Regions from separate parts of the Gordonia sp. SCSIO 19800 genome, predicted to be linked through region 1. Evidence: riboswitches for the same ligand, from Rfam matches in the RefSeq annotation. Region 1 holds a riboswitch; each other region holds the start of a gene.
What was found. A riboswitch is a leader RNA that binds a small molecule or an ion and turns the genes downstream of it on or off. The one in region 1 is predicted to bind thiamine pyrophosphate.

Region 1 (6,052 bases):
GCCGAGCGTCAGCGTGAGGCGTACAGCGAGGCCAAGCAGGCGTCCGACGAGTACATCCGGTCCGTCGCAGGCACCTCACCGACCCAGCAGATCGCCGACGCGAAGAACCTGCTCGACTCGGGCGCGATCACCCCTCAGGAGTTCGAACACTTGAAGAGCAAGGCCCTCAGCGGAACCGCCTGACGGTCCCTCGACACAGACAACGCTCCCCGATGGCGCCGGTCGCCGTCGGGGAGCGTTGTCTGTTCTCCGGTTCGGGACCGGCGTCGCGTCAGTCCGCCGACCCGACGCCCACACGCCACAGCGGATTGACCGGACCGTGGCCGGCGCCCAGTGGATACGCGGCCGCCAGGCAGCGGGTCACCCAGTCCTTGCCGAAGCCGACCGCCGCGGGAACGTCGTGCCCGTGGGCCAGCGCGCATGCGATCGCGGCGGCGAGGGTGTCGCCGGCGCCGTGGTCGTGCGGGGTGTCGATGCGTTCGTGGCTGAGCTCGATGAACTGGTCGCCGTCGTAGAGCAGATCGGGGGAGTGGTCCGAGGTTCGCAGGTGCCCGCCTTTCACCAGCGCCCAGCGCGGCCCGAGATCGAGCAGTGCCCTGGCCGCGTCGCGCTGCGACGCGGCATCGGTGACCGCGATGCCGGTGATGAGCCGGACCTCGTCCAGGTTCGGTGTCACCACCGTCGCGAGGGGAAACAGGCTGTGCCGCAGGGTGTCGAGTGCCGAGTCGGCGAGCAGCTGGTTGCCGTGCATCGACGCGCACACCGGATCGACCACCAGCGGAACGGATGTGTCCCGGCCGATTCCGCTCGTGCGGCACTGCTCGACGATGGCCTCGATGATGGGCGCCGACGCGAGCATCCCGGTCTTCGCCGCGGCCACACCGATGTCACCGGACACGGAGTCGATCTGCGCCGCCACGGTCTGCGGTGAGATCTCCTCGAACCCGCTCACGCCTACCGAGTTCTGGACCGTCACCGCGGTCACCGCGACACACCCGTGCACCCCGAGCAGGGCGAAGGTGCGCATGTCTGCCTGTATTCCCGCGCCCCCGCCGGAGTCCGAACCCGCGATCGTCAGGACCCGTACCGGGGCCGTTCCGGGCGGTGACAGCGGGAGTCCCGTGTAGGCCTGTTCGTCGACCGTGCGCTGATTCGCGTCGACTGTGCGTCGTCGTGCGTCGTCTGTGCGCATCAGGCGCCGCCGGTCGTCTGGAGCGGGAGGTACACGCGGTTACCGGCCTCGGCGAACTCGGCCGACTTCGCGGCCATGCCCTCGGCGATAGTCCGGTCGATGTCGTCCGTGGTGACGAGACCGTGCTCCTCGGCGTAGGCGCGGACGTCCGCCGAGATCCGCATCGAGCAGAACTTGGGTCCGCACATCGAGCAGAAGTGGGCGGTCTTCGCGGGCTCGGCGGGCAGCGTCTCGTCGTGGTATGCGCGCGCGGTGTCGGGGTCGAGGGCGAGATTGAACTGGTCGGTCCAGCGGAACTCGAAGCGCGCCTCGCTCAGTGCGTCGTCGCGTTCCTGTGCCCGCGGGTGGCCTTTGGCCAGGTCGGCCGAGTGCGCCGCGATCTTGTACGTGATCACGCCGACCTTGACGTCGTCGCGGTCCGGAAGTCCTAGATGCTCTTTCGGAGTCACGTAGCACAGCATCGCGGTGCCGGCCTGAGCGATCATCGCCGCGCCGATGGCCGAGGTGATGTGGTCGTAGGCCGGCGCGATGTCGGTGGCGAGCGGACCCAGGGTGTAGAAGGGGGCCTCCTCGCACAACTCCTCCTCCAGGCGCACGTTCTCGGCGATCTTGTGCATCGGGACGTGCCCGGGGCCTTCGATCATGACCTGCACACCATGCGATTTGGCGATCGCGGTCAGCTCGCCGAGAGTGCGGAGTTCGGCGAACTGGGCCTCGTCGTTCGCGTCGGCGATCGATCCGGGGCGCAAGCCGTCGCCGAGGGAGAACGTGATGTCGTAGCGGCGGAAGATCTCGCACAATTCGTCGAAGTGCGTGTACAGGAACGACTCCCGGTGGTGCGCGAGACACCAGGCCGCCATGATCGAACCGCCGCGCGAGACGATGCCCGTCACCCGCTTCGCGGTCAGCGGAACGTAGCGCAGCAGGACACCGGCATGCACGGTCATGTAGTCGACACCCTGCTCGGCCTGCTCGATCACGGTGTCGCGATACAGTTCCCAGGTCAGCGAGGCGGGATCGCCGTTGACCTTCTCCAGCGCCTGGTAGATCGGAACCGTCCCCACGGGGACCGGCGAGTTACGCATGATCCACTCGCGGGTGGTGTGGATGTCGGCGCCGGTCGAGAGATCCATGATCGTGTCGGCGCCCCAGCGGGTGGCCCACACCATCTTCTCGACCTCGTCGGAGATCGAGCTGCGCACCGCCGAATTACCGATGTTCGCATTGACTTTCACCGCGAAGTTCTTGCCTATGATCATCGGTTCGGACTCCGGATGCCGGTGGTTCGCCGGGATGACCGCTCGCCCGATCGCCACCTCCGACCGGACCAGTTCGGGGTCGATGCCCTCTCGGGCGGCGATGAACCGCATCTCTTCGGTGATGATCCCGGCCCGCGCCCAAGCTAGCTGGGTGCTCGCGCCGTCGACCGGTTCCGGGCGGCGCCAGTTGTCGCGGGTGGGGGCGAGGCCCTTCTCGACGTCGATGCGCGCCGTCGGATCGGTGTACGGACCCGAGGTGTCGTAGACGTCGAGGTGTTCGCCGTTGGTGAGGTGGATACGACGCTGCGGGACGCGCAGGTCGCCGACCGTGAGGTAGTGCTTGGTGCTGCCCTCGATCGGACCGAGGGTCAGGAACCCTGAGTCGGCGGGTGCGCTGCCGTCGCGAGTCGCGGATACACGTGTGCCCATGGCTTGTCTCCCTACGCCGGCATTACCCGGACAGGTTCGAGCGGTCGGCGACCGCCCGTCGCCATCTCAGCCCTCGGTCATCGTGAGAGCCCCCGCGGTGTAGTTGTCGTGCGTCCGCCACCCTACAGCGCGGAGTTCGTTCGGGTCGTAGGGGTGCGCGCGACCGTCTCGATGTGCGACGACCGGACGATCGGGGTCATCAGTTACGGTTCCGTAAGGTACCGTGTGACCCGGATCACAAGCGGGGCCTATGCCGAGGTTCGGACGGCACATGTCAGTGGTCCGATGTCCACGATCAAGAGGTGAGGAGGGTCGGGTGCTACGCAAGCATCGTCAGCGACCACCACAGTCGGCGAAGTCGATCCTGCAGCAGATCTCGCAGGTGGTGCACAATCCCGACCGCGACCGGTTCGAGCTGTGGGTCGCCGGCGACCTGGTCGGCGTGCTCGGCTATTCGACCGAGACGGTCGACGGTCAGACCACCATCACCGTCCTACACACCGTGCTCTACGACGAGTACACTGGACATGGTCTCGCCACCCGACTCACCCGCACCGTCGTGCACTTCACCCGCGAGCAGGGCGCCCGCCTGCGGCCCGTGTGCACCTTCACCAAGCACTATCTCGACGGCCATCCCGGGATCGTGACGCTCGCGCCGGTGTGATCCGAAGGTAAGCCTCGGCGGCTCCAGAACATTCCTCGCCGGACCCTTCGAGGCTCGTCGCTATCGCTCCTCGCACCTCAGGGAGCAGGGGTTACGCGCTTCCGTCGGATTATGGAGCGGTGGTCGCGCTCCTCGCGCCGGTGTGAGGAACGGGCTCCGACTCGGCTCAGCCCGCCGACGGCTCCGACAGCAGTGTCTCGCGGAGCACCTTCTTGTCGATCTTGCCGACTGCGGTGACCGGCAGTGTGCGTACGACGCGGACCACGTCGGGCAGTTTGAAGGAGGCGAGTCCGCGGTCGGCGAGGAAGGTGCGGATCGCGGCGAGCTCGAGTGGTCGGGCCGGGGGGTGTTCGTGCGAGAGCACGACTGCCGCACAGATCTTCTCACCGAGGGCGTTGTCGGGCAGCCCGACCACCGCGACCTGCCGGACCGAATCGTGGGCGAGGAGGTTCTCCTCGACGTCGTCGGCGGCGACGTTCTCCCCGGCGCGCACGATGGTGTCCTTGATGCGGCCGGTCACGGCCAGGTGCCCCGACGGCAGCCGGGTGACCTTGTCCCCGGACCGGTAGAAGCCGTCCGGCGTGAAGGACTTCTCGTTGTGCGCCGTGGCGCGGTAGTAACCGCGGATCGTGTAGGGCCCCCGCACCAGCAGTTCACCTTCTTCCCCGTCGGGGACATCGGCTCCGCCCTCGTCGACGACCCGCACCTCGTCGAGCTCCGACATCGGTGCCCCTTGCACTTGGTGCACCAAGTCACGCGGGTCGTCGGTCCGGGTGTAGCAGATCAGCCCCTCGGCCATGCCGAAGACCTGCTGGACGACGGGGCCGAGGGCCGCGTCGAGGGCGACGGCGTCGGACTGTGCCAGCTTGGCGCCGCCCACCTGCAGCAGGCGCAGGGAGCTGATGTCCGCCGGCTCCCACTCGGTCGCCGCGCACCAGAGTTGCGCGAGCGCGGGGACGAGCGCGGTCACCGTGACGCGGTGCCGCTCGATGAGGTCGAAAGTGTTGTCCGGACTGGGGTTGTCGGCTAAGACGACGTGGCCGCCCGCACCGAAGACGCCCAGGATTCCCGGGCAGCACAGCGGAAAGTTGTGCGCGGCCGGCAGGGCGACGAGGTAGGTGTCGTCGGCGGTGAGGCCGGCGACGTCCGCGGACAGCCGGGCGTTGAGGTCGTAGTCGTCGTGCGTGCGCGCGATGAGTTTCGGCAGTCCGGTGGTGCCCCCCGACACGAGGAACAGGGCGGGTAGCCCGGCGTCGGGGGCAGCCGGGAGCTCGACCGAGGCGGGGTCGGCGTCGGGGAGCGGTGTGAATCGACCAGGTTCGCCGGAGATGAAGACCTGCGCGACGTCGGGCACCCGTGACTGCAGCTCGGTCGCGAGCTCGCGATAGTCGAACCCCCGGCGGCCGTCCTCACCGATGTAGGCGACCGCGCCGGCACCGGCTGCGAGATGGGCGATCTCGGTGATCCGGTGCGCGGGCAGCGTCATCACCGGAACGACACCCGCGCGTAGGAGGCCGTACAGGGTGACCGCGAAGTCGAGGGAGTTGTTCAGCTGCAACACGACCCGTTGCGTCGGCCGCAGTCCGGCCGCGACGAAACCGGCGGCACGACGGAGGGTGGCGTCGCGGAACTCGGCATAGGTGAGCGTGCGCGGCCCGTCGGTGGAGGCGTCGGTCAGCGCAGGGGAGTCGGGAGTTCGCTCGGCGGCCAGATCGAGGCCGGCGAACAACGGGCGGTCGAGGAAGACGCCGGCGTCGCGGTACTTCTGTGCCTGTGCGTCGGTGTGGGGAGCGAAACCGTCGAGCAGATCGGTCGCGGGGTCGAGATGCGTCGGCATGAGTTCATTCAAACACAGGCAGGATAGGGTAACCTTACCGGTCGATGCAGGGCGGGAGGCCGGCTGTCGACCCGCGGGGGATTGTTTGATTAGGCTGCCCTAAGATTCCCTATGATCATCGGTGCTCGAGTGCATCACGACCGGAGGAACGAAGGACATGTCGCTGACAACCGAATCGCACGCCGCGCAGTTCGTCGACCTGCTCGCGCCGGCCTCGCCGCTGAGCGAGTCCGATGCCGCGCGGATCACGGCGGCCTGGGCCGGCTCCGGCGAATTCGGCGACCATGTCGTCTACGAGCGCGACCGGCGCTGGACCTTCGCGGCGGGTGTCCGCGCCCGCGTGGTGATCACACGCAGTGAGGTCATCGTCGACGATCAGGGCGACCGCACGACGACGCCCTGGCGCGGCGACCCCGCCGACGCGCTCGCCGCCGCGACCGCGTCGCTGTCGATTTCCGACTGGCGCGTCTACGGCTGGGTCGGTTTCGACTTCTGCGCCCCGTATCACGGCATCCTCGAGCGCGTTCCCGAGGACACGGTGCTGGCGCACCTCATCGTTCCCGAGTTCGAGGCGACCGTCGATGCCGACGGGGTCGACACCGGGTCGCTCGACGCCGAGCGTGCCGGTCGTCTCCTCGAGATCGCCTCGCGAGCAACCGTTCCCGGCGAGT
Region 2 (6,052 bases), on a different contig from region 1:
CGAGGAAAGGACTTGGTGAGCCGGTCGACGACCAGTCGGTGGTCCGGGACCAGCCGGTGGTCAGTCATGGTGGTTCCGGTCCTCGGCGCGGGCCCAGGGCGCGACGACCCGCTCGACGGCGAAGGTGAGCAGGTACAGCGTGACGCTCAGGAGCGCGGTCACCAGCACCGCCGCGAGCACCAGGTCCGTGCGGAACGAGTTCTTCTGCAGGCTCATGTAGATGCCGAGGCCCTGGGTGGCGCCGACGTACTCGGCGAACACGGCGCCCACCACCGCATAGGTGATACCGATCCGCAACGCGGTGAAGAACCTCGGTAGCGCGGACGGGAGCCGCACGTACCGGAAGACCTGGCCGCGGGTCGCCCCCATGCTGCGCATCAGCGCGCCGGCCTCGCGGTCGGTGGCGGCGAATCCCTCGATCAGGCCGATCGCCACCGGAAAGAACGTGACCAGGGCGATGACCAGCACCTTCGGGAGCAGGCCGAAGCCGAACCAGATGATCATCAGCGGTGCGATCGCGATGATCGGCAGGGTCTGGGAGGCGACGAACAACGGCACGAACGCCCGTCGCAGCGCCGGCGAGAAATCGACGACGATGGCCAGCAGCCAGGCCAGGACCAATGAAACCGTGAACCCGATCAGGGTCACCTGCAGCGTCGCCGCGGCGTGCACCCCGATCTCCGCGCGGTGCGACCAACCCTGCGCGACGACGCGCGACGGCGACGGCAGCACCTGCGGCCGGATTCCGCTGACGTCGACGTAGACCTGCCAGACCGCCACCAGGACGACCACCGCGACGAGCGCGGGCGCGATGCGACGCAGGCCGGTGCTACCGAGGGGTGTCGAGGTAGTCATTGGTGAAGTACGTCGACCAGTCCGGCTCGGTCGTGAGCGGCGCCCCGTCCGGGCCGGTCAGCAGACCACTGCGGTACAGGAACCCGGAGTTCCCGGCCCACTGTTCGAGCGTCTGTCGCCCGACCCGGCCGTCGGCGTCCTTCATGTACTGACCGGCCAGCATGCGCTGGCTCTGGAACACCAACTGCTCGTCGTTGAACGCACCGGGGTTGGCGGCGAGGAGGTCGCGGGCCGCCGCGTCCGGGTCGTCGGCCGCCGCCTGGTAACCGCGCTGCAGCGCCGTCACGAAGGCCGCCGCGCGGTCCGGGTTGTCCGCCAGCCAGTCCTCGTTGGCGTCGACGACGATCGCGTATGCCTCCGGGAATCCGAAGTCGGTGTAGTGGAAGTACCTCATCGGGGTTCCGCGATGTTCGGCCTCGATGCCCTCCCACGCGAGATAGGAGACGGTGAAGTCGGCCTGACCGGAGTAGACCGCCTCGTAAGCCGAGGTCCCGAGGGTCACCGAGGTGAACTCGCCGGTGCCGCCGTCGTTTCGGATCACCTGCTCGAGGGTCTTCTCCTCGCCCGGGTCGCCGAAACCGGCGTATGTCTTCCCGTCGAGGTCCTTCGGGCTCGTGATGTCGCGGCGGTCGGCGCGGACACCGATGCCGGTGGCCCACTTCTGCAGCGGCGCGAACACGGAGATGGTCTGCGCGCCCGATGCCCGCGAGAAGGTCGACGAGTTGTGGGTGCTGATACCGAACTCGGCGTTGCCCGCGTCCACGATGGTGTCCACGGCGGTGTTGTTGTACGGCAGGATCTCGACGTCGAGTCCGGCCTCCTCGAACCAGCCGCGCTGCTGCGCCACGAACAATCCCGTGTGGTTGGTGTTCGGGGACCAGTCGAGCGCGAATCGGATGGTGCCGTCCGAATCGGCGCCCGAACCGCATGCGGTGATCGCCGACGACGCGACGACCGCGGCGGCGAGCACGGTGAGGAGGCGGCGCGCGCGGGCGCTCATGCGGCGGGCCACGGCTGCGGGTTCAGCGCGGTGTCCCAGAACAGAAGCTCGAACCGGGTGGCGACGGTGAACGCCGTGGCCATCGCGGCCCGCTCCCGCTCGCCGGCGTGCGCCGCGGCCTCGTCCACGAGTTCCCTTGCCCGCGAGGCGGATTCCTGGAAATCCGGGGCGTCGTAGGTGGTCACCCACTGCGCGTAGGGGTGGTTCGGGTCGGCGGCGAGTACCTGGGCCGCACTCGCGGCCAGGGCCCGGCCGACTTCCGCGTAGATCCAGAAGCAGGGCAGGGCCGCGGCGGCGCCGACCGCATACGACTCGGTCGCGGCGACGGCGGTCAGATAGGACACGTACCCCAGGCACGCCGGCGACGGCTCGGGTTCGCCCTCACGCGGAGGCAGCTGGCCGCCGTTGAGCAGGTCGCCGTGCAGCGCCGACTCGACGGTGGCCGCGGTGGCCGACGAGTTCGCCCAGAACCCCGCGGTCTGCGGGTCGGGGGACTTCGACGCCAGGATGGCGAGGGCCTTCGCGTACCCGGCCAGGTACAGCGAGTCCTGCTCCATGTAGGTGCGGAACACCTCCAGTGGCAGCGTCCCGTCGCCGAGCCGCCGCAGGAACTCGAGGTCGTCGATCGCCGTCCGCAACCCCTTCGTCTCCTCCCAGAGGTGGTCGGAGAATCGGCCGGAGACCGGCATGCGCGCATGCACAGACATGACATCCCTTCGTCAGCATTACCTGGACAGGTTCTCGGGTCTCATCTCAGCCCCGCGTCGCGGAGCACCCCGTGTCAGAACGCAGCCACAGTAGCAGGAGTGGGGGTCGCAGTGGGACGCCTGTGCCACGACCGTGTCCCGGCCTGTTGACCAGCCGGTTTGCGCGTTGATGCGGTGTTCGTTGTATTCTTCACGGCGTTGTTCGTACGGCCGTCACGGTGGCCGGAAGAGCGGCACGGCAGGTTGCCCGAGCGGCCAAAGGGAGCGGATTGTAAATCCGTCGCGCAAGCTACATAGGTTCGAATCCTATACCTGCCACAGCGTGGTCCATTCTCGCGAAACTGCTCTACAGACGGTCTCCGACCAGCGATTTGTCTAGCGCAGACGCGAGTGTGTAACCTCGTTAAGGCTCTCGGGCACAACCGCCCGGGGCACGCCCCCTTAGCTCAGTCGGCAGAGCGTTTCCATGGTAAGGAAAAGGTCGACGGTTCGATTCCGTCAGGGGGCTCGCTGGACGAGAAGTCCGCGGGGCGGTGTAGCTCAGCTGGTTAGAGCGCACGACTCATAATCGTGAGGTCGAGGGATCGAGTCCCTCCACCGCTACACATCGGGTCCGACCGGAACCGAGCGCAAGGGTCGCAAGCCCTGAGGGAACTTCCGAACCCGACCACGTACCACCCGAAAGAAGGCAATCAAGTGGCCTCCTCAACAGATGTTCGCCCCAAGATCACCTTGGCCTGCGAGGTGTGCAAGCACCGTAACTACATCACGAAGAAGAACCGCCGCAACGATCCCGATCGCCTCGAGATCAAGAAGTTCTGCCCGAACTGCGGCAAGCATCAGGGGCACAAGGAATCGCGCTGACGCTGTCGTCGGCCGTTTCGAAGTACCACCAGCAGCGGGCTGCCTCTCGATGAGGCAGCCCGTCTTGCTGTGTCGGGCCCGAAGGGAGTAGAGCTCAATGTCACAGGTAAGCGGAGCCGAGATCCAGGATCGTCCGGACGAGGCGTCGAACGGTGGCGCGAAGCCGACCCCCGACGAGATCGCCGCCCACACGCAGAGCCTCGTCGGCTTCCACTACACGGTCGACGACTACTACGAGATCGGCCGCGAGGAGATCCGTAAGCACGCGATGGCGGTGCAGGATGCGCACCCGACCCACTGGAGCGAGGAGGGCGCCCGGGCCTTCGGTCACGACCGCCTGATCGCCGCGCCCACCTACGTGTCGGTGCTCGGGATCATCGCCCAGCGCAAGCTCTTCGAAGACGTCGTCACCGGCTACGACATGTGGCAGATCATGCAGACCGATCAGCGGCTGGTCTACCACCAGCCGATGAAGGTCGGGGACCGCCTGATCTGCGACGTCTCGCTCGAGTCGTTCCGCCATGTGAGCAGTCCCGAGATGATCGACCTGATGGTCACCAAGAACGTCATCTGGAACCAGCACGACGAGCCGGTCATGACCACGTGGACCTCCCTGGCCGCGCGTCCCGGCATGGACGTCGACCCCGAACTCGAGGCGTCCCTCGACCACGTGATGATCAAGGTCGACGCCATCGGCGAATCCGGGCACACCGTCGAGCCGAAGGCGGGTCGCTACGACCTCCCCGACCCGACGCAGTCGCCGGGCGCCTTCGGTGCCGTCGACTTCGACACGCTCACGGTGGGTCAGGAACTCACGCCCAAGCGGTACCTGCTGACGCGCGGCAATCTCGCGAACTATGCGGGCGTGGCCGGCGACCCCAACCCGATCCACTTCTCCGACCACGTCGTGAACGCGGCCGGCATGGACGACGTCGTCGCGCACGGCATGCAGACGATGGGGCTCGGCGCGAGCTTCGTCTCCGAGTTCATCGGCGACCCGGCGGCCTTCTGCGAGTACAACGTGCGCTTCACCAGCCCGGTGTACGTCCCGGCCGACGACAGCGCGGCCGTCGACTTCACCGGCAAGGTGAAGTCGCTCGATCCCGCAACTCGTCGCGGGACCATCGCGATCACCGCCAAGCAGGGCGATCGCCGCATCTTCGGACGCGCGCAGGCCGTCATCCAATTCAATTGATCGAGAGTGATCGTCGCTGCTAGGGTCGCCACCCATGTACTCCGGCATCGCCTCGTTGAAGCTCTGGACTCGTCGCTGACGGCGACGAGTTCCCTGTGAGCTCCCACCTGTAGTTCTCGTACGCCGTCCCGGTCCAGACGCCGGACGGCTGTGTCGTGCTGTCCGGCTCCCGACCCGATGAGAAGCCCAGTCTCATCGGCTACCGAAGAGCTGAGAACACACCATGTCTGCTGAACGCAGTACCCACATATCCGAAGGTCGACTCCCGGCGGGTTCGGCCGCCCACGTCCGTGCCGAGGCCGTGAGCGTCGTACGAGGCCCGCGCACGGTCCTCCGCGACGTCGATGTGACCGTCTCCGCGGGGTCGAGGCTTGCGGTGGTCGGCGAGAACGGTCGCGGCAAGACCACCTTGCTCCACGTCCTGGCCGGCGCCGTGATCCCGGACGGCGGGACCGTCACCCGCGCCGGCACGGTCGCGATGGTCGAGCAGGACCTGCCGACGGGCGACGCGCGCACGGTCGGGGAACTGATCTCCGACGCTGTCGGGGACTCGCTCGCAGCACTGGCCGAACTCGACGCCGCTACCGATGCGCTGGCCGAGGGAGCGCCGGGTGCCGACGACGGTTATGCCGCCGCCCTCGAGTCGGTCACCCGGCTCGATGCGTGGGACGCCGAACGTCGCATCGACATCGCGCTCGCCGGCATGGCGGCATGCACCGACCGGGACCGCCCCTTGTCGACTCTGTCGGTGGGGCAGCGGTACCGCGTGCGGCTGGCGGTGGTGCTGGGCGGCGGCACCGACCTGCTGCTGTTGGACGAGCCGACCAACCACCTCGACGCCGAGTCGATGGCCTTTCTGTCCCGCAGGCTGCGGTCGCACCCCGGCGGAGTCGCGGTCGTCAGTCACGACCGCGCCTTCCTGCGCGACGTCGCGACCGAGTTCATCGACCTCGATCCGACGCGGGACGGACGCCCGCGAACATACCGGGGCGGTTACGACGGATGGGTCGTCGGCAGATGCCGCGAACGTGAGCGCTGGGAGCGAGATCACGCCGCTCAGCAGGCTGCGCACGCCGAACTCATCCGTGCGGCGGACGCGGCCCGCGGGCGCCTGCAGAGCCACTGGACCCCGGACAAGGGCACCGGCAAGCATCAGCGGGCGACCCGGGCCGGCGGAGCCGTGCAACTGTTCAACCGTCGCGTCGACGAGCTGGAGAGACATCGGATCACCGTGCCGGTGCCGCCGGGCCAGTTCTGCCTGCCGGGTTCGGACACCCGCGCCGGGGCGCCGCTCGTGGACGGATGGGACCTCACCGTCGCAGGCCGCCTCGAGACGCCGGTGTCGGTGTCGATCGTCGGCGGATCGCGCCTGCTTCTCGTCGGACGCAACGGAACCGGCAAGTCGACCCTGCTCGCGGTGCTCGCCGGACT
Region 3 (6,052 bases), on a different contig from region 1:
CGACACGATGCGCTCGAGGGCCAGCATCCAGACGAGCACGATCGCCACCGCACCGGCCGAATGCCGCACCAACGCACCCACCGCGAGGCCGATCAGCGCGCACAGCATCGCGAAAACCGGCGTCCCCCAGAGATGCCGGACGGTCTCGGGTCCGGTCAGCGAGACTCCGACGCCGGCGAGCACCTGCGCCGCCACGACCGCGACGACGGACACGATGGCCACCACCGCGAACGAGAGTCCGCCGAACACGACCGCTTTCGCGAGGAGGACCTGTGGCCGACGCGGGATCGCCGCGAACGTCGGTCGGATCGTGCCGAAGCGATATTCGGTGGTGACGCCCAGGATCGCCATGATCGCGAGCACCGCGACCCCGAACTGGTTGACGCCGAGCAGGAAGTCGTCGGTCAGGGTGTCGGTCTCACCGGGACTGCCGTAGGAACCGCCGGCGATGGCGCCGAGCAGCACCGCGAAGCCCAGGCCCAGCACCACGACGACGCCGAGGCACCAGTACGGCGACCGGGTGCTGGCGAGTTTGATCCGTTCGGCGTTGATCGCGGCGATCACCGGTTCACTCCCCCGTGGTTCCCGACGGCCCGGTTGTGGGCGTCGGGGTCGTGGACGGCGCGGTTGTCGACGGCGGTGTAGTCGACGGCGTGCGCCGTCATCGACATGAAGACCTCTTCCAGTGACGCCGACTCGGCGGCGAGTTCGTGCAGGGTGATGCCCGCGGCGGCGGCGAGGTCGCCGACCCGATCGGTCGTGGTGTCCGGCACGCGCATCACCGGGCGCCCGTGGGCATCCGGGTCACCCGGCGCGGGATTCAGCCCCGCCGACGCGAGCGCGGCATGCAACTGTTCGAGCTGCGGGCCGCGCACCCGCACCGACTGCCGTGCCCGCCCGGTGAACTCCGCCACCGAACAGTCGGCGATCAGCCGGCCCCGCCCGATGACGACGAGATGGTCTGCGGTGAGCGACATCTCGGTGAGCAGATGGCTCGACACCAACACCGTCCGCCCCTCCGCGGCGAGCTTGCGCATGAACCCGCGGATCCACACGATGCCCTCCGGGTCGAGGCCGTTGACCGGCTCGTCGAACAGCAGTGTGTGCGGGTCGCCGATCAGGGCACCCGCCAGCCCGAGCCGCTGCGACATACCGAGCGAGAAGCCGCCGGCGCGCTTCTTGGCCACCGAGGTGAGCCCGACCGTCTCGAGCACCTCGTCGACGCGGGCGGCCGGGATCCGGTTGCTCGCCGCGAGCCACCGCAAGTGGGACCGCGCACTGCGATTGGGATGCACCCACCGGGCGTCGAGCAGCGCACCGACCTGCCGCAGCGGATGCTCGAGGTCCCGGTAGCGCTGCCCGTTGATCGTCGCCGTGCCCGATGTCGAACGGTCGAGTCCGAGCATCATCCGCATGGTCGTCGACTTACCCGCACCGTTGGGGCCCAGGAAACCGGTGACCCGTCCCGGCCCCACCTCGAAGGTGAGGTCGTCGACCGCGCGTTGACCGCCGAAGTCCTTCGTCAGATTCGCTACCTGCAACACGACTCGACCATAGCCGCCGAACCCCGAGCGGCCCGGTCTGTCATTCGGACGGCCTGCCGCGGGACCGCGGGTCAGTCCCGGTCGCGCCCGGGTGAGGACGCGTGCGCCCAGAAACGCTTGGGGATCCGGCCCGCACGCGCGGCCAGGCGGCCCGCGGTCACCGCGTGCCGCATCGCCGTCGCCATCAGTTCAGGGTTCTCCGCCCGGGTCACGGCGGTGGCCAGAAGCACGCCGTCGCAACCGAGTTCCATCGCCAGGGCCGCGTCGCTCGCCGTGCCGATGCCCGCGTCGAGAATGACCGGCAGCGGGTCGTCGAAGCGGGTGTGGCAGTCGTCGACGATCATCTCGATGTTGTGCGGGTTGAGGATTCCGAGTCCGGTCCCGATGGGCGATCCGAGGGGCATCACCGCCGCCACCCCGAGATCGGCGAGTCGCGCGGCCAGGACCGGATCGTCGTTGGTGTAGGCCAGCACGACGAAACCGTCGGCCACCAGTGCGGCCGCGGCGTCGACGAGTTCGATGGCGTCGGGCATCAGGGTGCGTTCGTCGGCGACCACCTCGAGCTTCACCCAGTCGGTCTCGAACGCCTCGCGCGCCAGCTGGGCGGTCAGGACCGCCTCGGCGGTGGTGTGACAGCCCGCGGTGTTGGGCAGGACGGCGATGTCGAGCCGGCGCAGCAGATCGAAGACCCCGGTGCCCGAGGCCGCGTCGACGCGCCGAACCGCGACGGTGGTCAGCTCGGTCCCCGACGCGACCAGCGCGCGTTCCAGGGTCGCGAGATTCGACGCGCCGCCGGTACCGGTGATGAGTCGCGACGAGAAGTCGCGACCGGCGATGCGCAGATGGTCCGCATCCGGGATCGTCTCGTCGCCGGACTTCTGCTCGGTCCGCGAGGCGTCGGGCTTCAGATCGGCGAGGTCAGCCACCCTGCACCGCCGTGACGATCTCGACGACGGCACCGTCGGTCATCGTGTGCCGGTCCCAGCGGCCGCGCGGGACGACCGCGCCGTCCACCGCGACCGCGATCCCCCGGTCCGGCAACCCCAGCCCGGTGACGACGTCGCGCACCGACGTGTCGGCGCCGACGTCGACGCTCTTGCCGTTGACGGTGATGCTGGCGGTGATACTCATTCCTCTGCTCCTTCCAGAATCGACAACACGCGGGCGGCGGTGCCCGGGGCGAGGACGATCCCGTTGCGCCCGTGCCCGGTCGCCACGACCGTTCGTGTGTCCACACGGGTGACGATCGGCAATCCGTCCGCGGTGCACGGCCGCAGACCGGCCCCCGCTTCGGTCAGTTCGTAGGTCCGCAGCCCGGGGAAGACCTCGATCGCGTCGGCGAGCAGATCCGCGACCCCGCCGGCCTGCGGCGCGCGGTCGGCCGTCCCCTCGGCCTCGTACTGGGTGGCGCCGACGACGACTCCGTCCTCGCGCGGCACCAGGTACACGGCCCGCCCGTGGAGGCGTGCCCGGACGACGTGACCGGGCGGCGGCACCGACCAGCGCGTGCGGTGCAGGCGGAGGATCTCCCCCTTCGCCGCATGCAGGTCCACACCCGGCCAGAGGGCCGCGGTGCCCAGTCCAGCGGCGAGCAGGATCTGGGTGTCGGAACCGAGGTCGTCGAGGTCGGCCAGGGATTCGACGCGCGCGGAGACCAACTCGGCACCCGCCGACGTCGCGGCGGCGCGCAACGCCTCGAGCAGCCGCCGGTTGTCGACGGACCACTCGCCGACCGCGCGGTAGCCACCGACCAGTCGAGAGCTCAGCGACGGTTCCAGGGTCCGGATGTCGCGGCCGGTCACCGACTGCAGCGCGGCATCGGTGGCGGGCTGCCCGGCCCAGACGAAATCGGCGAGATGCCGCAGGTATTCGATGTCGGTGGCCGAGGCCGCGACGAACAGCGAGTCGGTGGCGGTGACGACACCCGGGTCGTCGAGCCGCTTCACGAGCGCCGGCCACAGCCGGACCGATTCGACCGACAGGGCCAGGGACGCGTCCTCGCCGGGATGACCCTCGCCGAGTGAACCGAGCATGCCGCCGGCGACCCAGGACGCGCGCTCGTCGGTGCCGGCGTCGAGGACGCGAACCCGCCATCCGGCGTCGGCCGCGGTGAGCGCACAGGTCAGCCCGATGACACCGCCCCCGACGACCGTCAGGGCGCGGTGGGCAGGGCGCTGCGGTGGGGAATCCACGCTGGGAATCACCTTCCTTCGCCGGAATGACCCGGATCAGGTTCGACGGTCAGCGGAATCTGTCCGCACTCTCAGCCCGGCCGATCCGGACTCCCGTGTGTTCGTGCGATCCACCCTACGCCGGGGCGTCGGGGGTCCGGTTAGCCTGGTCGGCGTGACGACCCCGAACCGCACCAGCTCCGCGTCGACGGACCCCGGCTCCGCGACGGACCGTCGCCGGCGGCTCTCCACGGCCCGCCTGTACCTGTGCACCGACGCCCGGCGCGAACGCGGTGATCTGCTCGACTTCGTCGACGCGGCGCTCGCGGGCGGCGTCGACATCGTGCAGCTGCGCGACAAGAACTCGCCGGGTGAGCGCGAATTCGGGACCCTGGAGGCGGGCGAGGAACTCGAGATCCTCGCGGGCATGCGGACGGTCGCCGACGCGCACGGTGCCCTGCTGGCGGTCAACGACCGCGCCGACATCGCGGCGCTCTCCGGGGCCGATGTCCTGCACGTCGGACAGGGCGACCTGTCGCCGTCGGCGGCCCGCCGGATCGTCGGACCGGACGTCGTCATCGGCGCCTCGACCCACGACCCCGAGCAGGCTGCCGCCGCGATCGCCGACGACGACGTCGACTACTTCTGCGTCGGTCCGTGCTGGACCACCCCCACCAAACCGGGCCGCGCCGCCGCCGGCCTCGACCTCGTGTCCTCAACGGCCGCAACACAATCAGCCAAGCCGTGGTTCGCCATCGGCGGGGTCGACGCCGGCCGCGTCGGGGAGGTCACCGCGCTCGGGGCGCGGCGCATCGTCGTCGTGCGGGCCATCACCGCGGCCGACGACCCGGCCGCCGCAGCCGGCGACCTCGCCGCGATGCTCTAGCGGTTCCCTGGCGGAAACACGTTTGCCCGGTCGGTGTCGCGGGTCTATGGTGGACCGATCATGTTGTGCATCACGAGCGTTCTCGTAACCCGCCGCAGCGGGGTCTGAATCTGACCGACCCCCCGCTGCGGGTCGGTTGCGCTCTCCAGTCGGTCATCCGTTCTTCGACCGAAATCGGTTTTCGAGATGCACCCTCTTCATCTACCTCGTCGATCCTGTTCGTGGACCGAGCGCGACGACCGGCACGGCGGCGACCACTTCGCCGCACGTTTCGGCCGCCCGCTTCCCCCTGGGATGCACGAGGAGGCCGCCGGGATGACCTGGCCGGAATTCACCGACGAGTACTCCCGTGGCGGCACGATCCGGCTGGGCTCCTTCTCTGCCGTCCCGTACTCGGGCGACCTGGTCGAGTGCCGCGCGACGCTCGCGATCGCCGACCGCATCATGTCCCGCAGCGCCGTCGCCGCCGGCCCCGTCGGTGCGATGACCTCGATCCTCTACGACGTCGGCGCCCCGGTTCAGATCGTCCGGCTGCACCAGCGGGTCGTCGACGGCATGGTCACGACGTTCCTGCTGTGCGAGCACGACGGCCGGCAGGCCTGGGCCGTCGGTGAGGGCGCGAGCAGCGACGAGGCGAACGTCCACGCGCTGGTCGCCGGGGCGAACCGACTGCTGGAGTCCGACCGCGCCGGGGTGTGACCCCGGGCTCCTCAGGGAGCGGTGATCAGCTCTGGGGATCCAACATCGCGATCCGGTCGCGGAGGACGGGCCACGCGAGTCCGAACGCGGGGTGCAGCGGTAGTTGATCGACGCGCTTCTCGTCGACCCATCGCAGTTCCGTGGATTCGAAGTTGGCGACCGTGCGGACCGGCGAGTCCGTCTCGGCGATGACCGTCGTGTAGGTCCATCCGCCGGGCGCCTCGAGGGTGACGACCGCTGCGACGACGCGCAGATCGTCGGCGGTGATCCCGGCTTCTTCCTCGGCCTCGCGGATCGCGGTGTCGATGGCACCCTCGTGCGAGTCGCGGGCCCCGCCGGGCAGCGCCCACGTGCCGCCCTGATGCGACCACGCGGCGCGGTGTTGGAGAAGCACCCCGGTCGATCCGTCCGGCAGCGGTGCCCGCAGCAGCAGACCTGCCGCACCGTGGATACCCCAATATCGAGAACCATCGGGATCGATCACCCAGCCGTCGCCGTCGCCGCGCACCACGCCTCCTCGCAACCCGGTCGCCCCGACCGGGTGCCTCCACCGTAAGTGAGATGCGCAACACCTGCCAGGGAGACCGCGAAGCCCTCTCATCGCGGCTCGGAACCACGAGGTGCCGTCGGCGAGCACCCGGCACGCGCGAACCGCCGAGGTCGGCGGCGCGGCGCCGGTCGACTCGGGAGGAACCCGGCACGATGACATAGGGTGAAACACGCACGACCCGGTGAACGATGACCCAGATGAC

Region 2: linked by a shared signal. The riboswitch ahead of KB201_RS04765 (TenA family protein) and the one ahead of thiC (phosphomethylpyrimidine synthase ThiC) in region 1 are both predicted to bind thiamine pyrophosphate.
Region 3: linked by a shared signal. The riboswitch ahead of thiO (glycine oxidase ThiO) and the one ahead of thiC (phosphomethylpyrimidine synthase ThiC) in region 1 are both predicted to bind thiamine pyrophosphate.

The regions. Positions count from the first base shown of each region.
Region 1 covers NZ_JAGRQM010000004.1:329,012-335,063, forward strand. The annotation lists gene KB201_RS07375 (SHOCT domain-containing protein) at 1-183, shown strand, start outside; gene thiD (bifunctional hydroxymethylpyrimidine kinase/phosphomethylpyrimidine kinase) at 272-1,192, opposite strand; gene thiC (phosphomethylpyrimidine synthase ThiC) at 1,192-2,880, opposite strand; TPP riboswitch at 2,872-2,986, opposite strand; gene KB201_RS07390 (GNAT family N-acetyltransferase) at 3,197-3,544, shown strand; gene KB201_RS07395 ((2,3-dihydroxybenzoyl)adenylate synthase) at 3,711-5,381, opposite strand; gene KB201_RS07400 (salicylate synthase) at 5,539-6,052, shown strand, end outside.
Region 2 covers NZ_JAGRQM010000003.1:165,669-171,720, forward strand. The annotation lists gene KB201_RS04750 (ABC transporter ATP-binding protein) at 1-68, opposite strand, end outside; gene KB201_RS04755 (ABC transporter permease) at 61-855, opposite strand; gene KB201_RS04760 (ABC transporter substrate-binding protein) at 830-1,855, opposite strand; gene KB201_RS04765 (TenA family protein) at 1,852-2,562, opposite strand; TPP riboswitch at 2,550-2,644, opposite strand; tRNA gene KB201_RS04770 (tRNA-Tyr) at 2,800-2,880, shown strand; tRNA gene KB201_RS04775 (tRNA-Thr) at 2,998-3,070, shown strand; tRNA gene KB201_RS04780 (tRNA-Met) at 3,092-3,165, shown strand; gene rpmG (50S ribosomal protein L33) at 3,259-3,426, shown strand; gene KB201_RS04790 (fused (3R)-hydroxyacyl-ACP dehydratase subunits HadA/HadB) at 3,524-4,621, shown strand; gene KB201_RS04795 (ATP-binding cassette domain-containing protein) at 4,845-6,052, shown strand, end outside.
Region 3 covers NZ_JAGRQM010000014.1:8,473-14,524, reverse strand. The annotation lists gene KB201_RS15945 (ABC transporter permease) at 1-564, opposite strand, end outside; gene KB201_RS15940 (ABC transporter ATP-binding protein) at 561-1,544, opposite strand; gene KB201_RS15935 (thiazole synthase) at 1,616-2,404, opposite strand; gene thiS (sulfur carrier protein ThiS) at 2,463-2,675, opposite strand; gene thiO (glycine oxidase ThiO) at 2,672-3,736, opposite strand; TPP riboswitch at 3,732-3,843, opposite strand; gene thiE (thiamine phosphate synthase) at 3,891-4,601, shown strand; gene KB201_RS15915 (hypothetical protein) at 4,917-5,300, shown strand; gene KB201_RS15910 (NUDIX hydrolase) at 5,326-5,808, opposite strand.